DNA from 2 places in the Gemmatimonas phototrophica genome. Region 2 is predicted to be linked to the other one. Evidence: riboswitches for the same ligand, from Rfam matches in the RefSeq annotation. Region 2 holds a riboswitch; the other holds the start of a gene.
The links. Region 2 has a riboswitch for cobalamin ahead of GEMMAAP_RS14810 (ATP cone domain-containing protein). Riboswitches for the same ligand answer to the same signal wherever they lie in the genome.

Region 1 (3,406 bases), 1.5 Mb from region 2:
GTGCGCGAGGGGGCCGACTCCACGGGCATGGGCCCCACCCGCGACGTGTGGGTCACCCTGCATCGGGTTGGCAAGGACACGGCGGGGCCGGTCGATTCGGTACGCAGCGACGCGAACGGTCGGTACCGCTTCACCTACACCCCGTTCGGCAATGCCGACGCGGTCTATTTCGCGTCAACCACCTACGGCGGCATTGCCTATTTCACGGCGCCGCTCAAGACCGCCAAGGCCACTGGCGACGAAACCGAAATCACCGTCTTCGATACCACGTCGCGCACGTTCCCCCTGTCCGTAAAGGGGCGACACCTCATTGTCAGCAAAGCCGACAGTTCCGACAAGCGCACGGTGGTGGAGGTCTTCGAGCTCTCCAACGACAGCCTCGCCACGCTGATCGCGGCGGAAGTACCGAACGCCGCGCCCACCTGGAGTGTGGGAATTCCCGCCGCTGCCGTCGATGTGCGGGCCAACGAAGGCGAAATCTCCCCCGATGCATTTGCGGCACAGAACGGCCGGGTCTCGGTGTTCGCACCGATCGCGCCCGGCGTCAAGCAAGTGGCCTTTTCGTACAAACTACCCAGCAGCAGCTTCCCACTGCGCGTGCGGTCGGAAGCGGGCGCCGTGGTCTTTGAAGTGCTGCTCGAAGAGGCGCAGGGCACCGTGAAAGGGCAGGGCTTCACCTCAGTCGATGCGGTCGCACTTGAAGGGCGCAACTTCCGTCGGTTCCTGTCGCAGGACGTCAAGCCGGACGCCGACGCGGTTATCGAATTGCCGTCCAGCGGGACTCCCGGACGCAATCTCTACATTGCCGGCTTGTTGGTCGCGGTAGGGTTTCTCATGATGCTGGCACTGACGCGCAGCATGCAACGCGCGGCCAGCAAGCGCGGCCAGGTGGTGCCCACGCTGCGGCCGCAGGAGCCGGATACGCCACTCGGAGATCGGCTCGCGCAGGAGATTGCGGCCCTCGATGCCGTCTATGCCCGACAGGATAATCCGTCGGCGGCGGTTACCGCCGCGTATCAAGCACGACGCGCGGAGCTCAAGGCAGCGCTAACGCAAGCGCTTGCTGAAGCCGGGTCCGGACGGTAGGTTCTAATCGTCGCACACAGGGTGCGACGGACAACTGATTTCGAGCACGGGACACGGAAACCGGTGAAAAGCCGGTGCGGCCCCGCCACTGTAACGGGTAACTCTGCGGTCCTCACGGACTGCACAGCAGCGTCACTCAGTTCACCACTGATCGCAAGATTGGGAAGGTGAGTGACGTCGCCCGGAGCCAGGAGACGACCCGCGCTCTCTCTTTGACGAAGACCCTCGAGGGGGGGCTCGTGCAAACGTGACTGCGCGGTCGTGTCATTACCGTCGTCATGGGTGCTCGGGCGTCTTCTCGTGGGAGAGGATGCCCGTTCGTGTTTCCTCACCCACGATTGGTACGCAGGGTGCGTGCGATCCTGCTGCCGGTATTCGGCAGCGTGCTGGTCGCGTGCTCCGGCGATCGTGCCGCGTCGTCCGCCTCACCGGCGGGCGCGTCTGTGGCTGCGCCATCCGTTACCGATGACTTTGGCGCACCACTCCCCACCGATGCGCAGTTCGCCGAGCGCGTCGTATCGCTCAATCCCGCGGCCACCGAGGCAATCTTTGCCATTGGAGCCGAGGCGCGGCTCGTGGGACGTTCCCGATGGGATAAGTATCCGGCTCAGGTGGAGCGCATCCCCGCGCTCGGTGATGGGATTCGCCCGGCGGTCGAAGCAATTCTCGCCGCCCGCCCTACGCTGGTCATTCTGTATGCCACCGCCGAGAACCGCGCGGCGGCTGACGCGCTGACCCGCGCTGGCATACGAACGATCGCCCTGCGCGTCGACCGCATCGCGCAGTTCCACGCACAGTTGCGTGCGTTGGGGGTGGCGCTGGGCGCAACGGCACGCGCGGCTGCCGTCAGCGATTCGGTGCAGCGCACCCTAAATCGAGTGCGAACACTCACAGCACGCGTGACCGATCGCCCCACCGTCGTGTGGCCCGTCTGGAATACCCCGCCCATGGTCATTGGCGGGGGCAGCTACATGGATGAACTGCTGGAGATCGCCGGGGCTCGCAATGTGTTCCATGAGCTCGCGCAGCCTTCACCATCCGTGAGCATGGAAGAGGTCATGGCCCGCAATCCGGCCTACGTGATTGTGAGCGCCACACAGGCCACTGAGCTGGGGCGCAACGACAGCTGGCGGGCGCTGGCCGCCGTGCGCGAACAGCGGTTCATCACGCACGACCCGGTGGTTACCGGGCGTCCGTCCGTGGTCCTTGGGATGGCCGCCGTTCAACTCGCCCGGGCATTGCACCCGGCACTCGCGGATTCCTTGCGTGATCGCTGAATCGGGGGATACCTCCCACAGCGAAAACCGTACCGCCTGGCCATGGGTGCTAGGGGGCGTGCTGTTGGTGCTCGTCGCGATGCTCGGCATCGCGCTCGGCGCCATCGCCTTGCCCGTCGGACAGGTGCTGGATGCCCTCCGGGGCGTTGGGGAGTCATCCACTGTTTCCATCGTGCGCGATTTGCGTCTCCCGCGCGTACTGCTCGCCGCCATCGTGGGGGCGGGGCTCGCCATGAGCGGCGGCGCCTTGCAGGGCACGCTCCGCAATCCCTTGGCCGAACCGTATTTGCTGGGGGTGTCTGGCGGCGCCGCCGTGGGCGCCGTGATGGCCATGGCCTTTGGTGTGGTGGCGCCTGTGCTCATTACGGCCTGCGCCTTCGCGGGCGCTGCTGTAGCCACGCTGGTGGTTACGGCATTGGCACGCACGGTAGGCGGCAGTGGCGACACGCGATTGTTGCTCATGGCCGGGGTGGTCGTGGGGGCCTTTGCCAATGCGGCCATTCTCGTGGCGCTTGCCGACGCACCACCGGAACGACTCCGCGGTGCGCTCTGGTGGATGATGGGCAGTGCCGCCGATGCATCGTGGGGCGCCGTCCTGCGCAGCGGTGCGGCGGTTCTGCTGCTGGGCGGCATTCTGGTGTGGCGCGCGCGCGAACTCGATGTGTTGGCGCTGGGCGCAGAGCCCGCCGCAGCGCTCGGCGTAGACGTGGATCGCGCCTCGCAGCGCACATTTCTGGTGGCCAGTTGGCTGGCCGCCGCCACGGTGGCCGCTGCCGGACTGGTTGGTTTTGTCGGGCTGGTGGTACCCAACCTGGCCCGCGCACTTGGGGCACGACAACACCGCCCCATGATGCTGCTGTCGGCGGTCTACGGCGCCGTGCTGCTGGTGGCGGCCGATCTGCTGGCGCGTACGCTGCGCGCACCGGCCGAGTTGCCGCTCGGGGCCGTGACGGCGCTGGTGGGTGTGCCGTTCTTTCTGTCGCGTCTGCGCAAGGTGGCCGCATGACGGGCGGCGTCTCACCCCTGTCTGGTTCGCCCAGTCA
Region 2 (3,406 bases):
CAACGGCTCCGTGCGTGCGGCCTGCACACGACGGAAGTAGTGACGCGCATGGTGCGGGTGAATGCCCGACCCGGCGCCGAGCACGAGGCTGGCAGTGCCTTCCGGCTTCACGCAGGTAATGCGCGCCGCCGCCGGGATGCCCAGGTGCTCCGCGACCGCGGCGTTGGTATCGAGGCACTCCTTGGCGCCCCGCTCGAGCGTCTGCGGGTTGAGCAGCAGCGAGGGACGATCGAGAATGCCGCAGATGCTCACGCCCAGCAGCGACTCACGCTCGTTGATGAAGCGCGTGGCGGCGCCGAGGTACGAAATGTTCGTGTAGGCCGCCTGCAACGTGCCCAGCAACGCTGCCGCGCGGCAGCAGGCCAGGAAGCCCGCCTCGTCTTCGCAGGCGTTGGCGTTGATGGTGGTGAGGTTGCACATCTGCCAGCCGCTCACGGTGCTTCCCAGCGGCACGTCCGGGCGGCCATACTCGGCCAGCTTGGCCTGCGCCGCCTCGTCTACCACCGCGAACGGCGCGAGGCCGATTTCCACGCACGGGTTGGCGCCGTACTCCACGTCGTCCACGAAGTAGAAGCCGGGCTCACCGAATTCCTTCTGCAGCTCGAACAGCTTCTGGAACTCGGTTTCGGTGTGCACGTTGCGCACGAGCACGGCCGAGTTGTTGGACTTGCCGCGCTGCGGGTTGGTTTCGAACCAGTTGCCCGTCTTGGCCGCCGCCATTTCGTCGTCGTCGGCGGAGAAGAGGCAAATGGTGGCCGAGCGACGGATGCCGCCCGAGAGCACTGCGACGGCCACGTGCATGAGGATGTCATACACTTCGATGGGACGCAGCGCGCGCCCTGACACGTTGTCGAGCATACGCTCAACGGCGGTAAGCGCTTTCTTGAGCGGGATGTGTCCCGGAGCCCGGCCACCTGACGTGCGGAGCGGCGCGCCACGACGACGGATGCCGGAGTAGTTGAACTCGATCTTCTTGTTGTCGAGGTAGCTGTGCACGAGCGCGTCGAGCGCATCCGCCCACCCTTCGAGCGTGTCACCCACGTTGTAGTGAATGACTTCGAGCTCGTTCTCGGCGCCACGCACCGGGAAGTGCGGCAGCTGCGCGACGTGATGCTTCTGGACCGAGAAGCCCACGCCGGTGCCCGACATGAGCAGGAAGAACGATTCCTTGAACGCGTCCACGCGGTTCATGTGCGTGAAGGCGCAGTTGAACATGCGGGCGTTGTTCGCCTCAATGGCCTGGCCGCCAAACTGCAGCGAGCGCATGGAGGGGAGAATGGCCTTGCGCTGCAGCGCCGATTCCGTCTCGTCGATGAGGGCGCTGAGCGTACGTCCGCCAAAGCCGGCCACCGGCAGGTCGAGCTTGTCGGCGAAGTGCGCGCGGTGCATGTCCATGACGCGCGTGAACGCTTCGGACGGCGTTTCGCGGCGGCCGAGGTCATCCCGGTAACGCGAGTAGCGCGAGAGGAAGATGTAGTCCTGCAGGCCGCTTTCCCCGTGGGCGTGGAGGCGCACCTGGGCGCGCTGGGCGCGGTAGATGACGTAGCGCTTGGCCACATCCCAGTGGCCGCGCGCGGCAATCATCATTTCGACGATGTCCTGGACTTCCTCGACCGTGGGCGTGCGTTCCTGCGCCTTGCGTTCGACCGTGTTGACGACGAGCTGCGTGATTTCGCAGACGTCGGCGAACTCGGTGAAGCCGAGCCCGAAGCGGTGGGCGGCGTCGCTGTGGTGCGGGTTGGGGGCGTCGTCATGACGCGAGGCCCAGAAGGCGAGGGCGATGGCGCGCGTGATGCGTTCCGGGTCCCACGGCGCCCGGCGGCCGTCGCGCTTGATGACTTCGGTCACGGTGCGGACACCGCTGTTGTCGTAACTGCCGAACGTCGGGCGGACTTCGCTGCTGCGTGGGGCGACGGACGTGGTCATTAATGCTCTCCAGAGGTGGATACAGCGGTGAGAGGCACACCCCCCGAGGACCTTCACCGGTCGTACGTGACGGCCGCGACGTCGCGGCAAACACGAAAGCTCCCAGCGGTACATTGCAGGGAGCCCGAACGGGGTCGCGCGCACTCGAAATGCGGTGCGGCGCAACGATCCCCGGCGAACCCTCCCTCGAGGGGGCGCGCGGACTCGGGCACTGGCAGGTCTTCTGGCTCAGGATTCGTCCTCGAAAGCGGCCTTCCCGAGCCAGACACGGCACAGTGGCGGAAAGCTTCCTCGTCGTCCTTTACAGCGGCGGGGCCGCCCCGGAGTTACGCCGGGTTCCCTCTTAGCGCCGACCCCTGGGGGAGGAGGTCGGTGACCAGTGCCCTATGTCGTACAACAGTGGCGAACCCTTGCCCGCCCACACACGTGCAGGCGAGCAAGGAGGAGCAACTTCCGGCATTCGGGGCCGGGAGTCAAGAGACAGTTTGACATTGCAACCGCCTTCTTTTTCGAGCGGCGCGCTGCCACTCTGACAGAGTAAAACTTCAGTGGTCGCAGAATTGTGATAAGATGTTTATTGACAATGGGTTAGTGACGGAACATGAAGGCAATTTTTCCCGGGAACTTTTGGCTGTTTTCCTGAAGATGAGACAAAGAAAACAGCCAGCGACTGCCGTCAGGAAATGTGAAGCCGGACAGCCTTGTCAGGGACTCCTTGATTCCAACCGCTCGGCCCCGTGGGCACCCTCCAACGGCCGTTGGGTAGGACCCTTTCCGCCGGACGTAGTGCGTTTCCGCACGTTATCGCCGAGGTTGCGATGCGCTTCAAGAGCCTGTTGTCCCTTCTGTCGCTCACCATTTCCGCACTGGTCACCCCCCTGGAGGCGCAGACGCGCCCCGCGACCGCCAAGGCGCTGCCCAAGGTGGCCACCACGGTGGAGTATGTGTTGGTGGAGGGCGCCGATTAGGGCTTCAAGAATCCGCCCACGGTGAAGAACGGGATTGTCACGTTCAATCTGACCAACGTGGGGCAGGATCTGCACGCCATGACCCTGCTGGAACTCCCGGCCAAAAATAGGGTCAAGGAGTTCCTCGAACGGAGAAGGGGATGGTGCAGCTGATCACGGTGAAGTGAACAGCTGCACCACCCAATCCAACCGCATTACATCGCGATCTTCTTCCCCTCGAGCTTCTTCTTCTGCTCGCGCAGGTGCTCGTCCATCTTGAGACGCGGAATACCGTTCTTGAGCCACTCCGGCGCCGGCTGTTCCTTGAGATAGGCGTCCCAGTACTCCATGAGCCGCTGTGAATAGTCACGGCGGTTGCGCAACTGCGACAGGCCGTGATTCTCGCCTACATACTCCAGCAGAATCACGTCCTTGTTCAGCTGCCGCAACGTGTTGTAGTACGTAATCCCCTGATTGAAGTCCACGGCGCCGTCCTTGTCATCGTGCATGATGATGAGCGGCGTCTTCACTTT

Region 1: it holds a riboswitch for cobalamin, as region 2 does, so the genes downstream of both, GEMMAAP_RS08125 (ABC transporter substrate-binding protein) here and GEMMAAP_RS14810 (ATP cone domain-containing protein) in region 2, are expected to answer to the same signal.

Annotation. Positions count from the first base shown of each region.
Region 1 covers NZ_CP011454.1:1,959,826-1,963,231, forward strand. Annotated here, with positions in the region: gene GEMMAAP_RS08120 (hypothetical protein) at 1-1,086, shown strand, start outside; cobalamin riboswitch at 1,097-1,303, shown strand; gene GEMMAAP_RS08125 (ABC transporter substrate-binding protein) at 1,437-2,363, shown strand; gene GEMMAAP_RS08130 (FecCD family ABC transporter permease) at 2,353-3,369, shown strand; gene GEMMAAP_RS08135 (ABC transporter ATP-binding protein) at 3,366-3,406, shown strand, end outside.
Region 2 covers NZ_CP011454.1:3,503,787-3,507,192, reverse strand. Annotated here, with positions in the region: gene GEMMAAP_RS14810 (ATP cone domain-containing protein) at 1-1,926, opposite strand, end outside; cobalamin riboswitch at 2,123-2,322, opposite strand; gene GEMMAAP_RS20630 (hypothetical protein) at 2,745-2,894, shown strand; gene GEMMAAP_RS14805 (S9 family peptidase) at 3,089-3,406, opposite strand, start outside.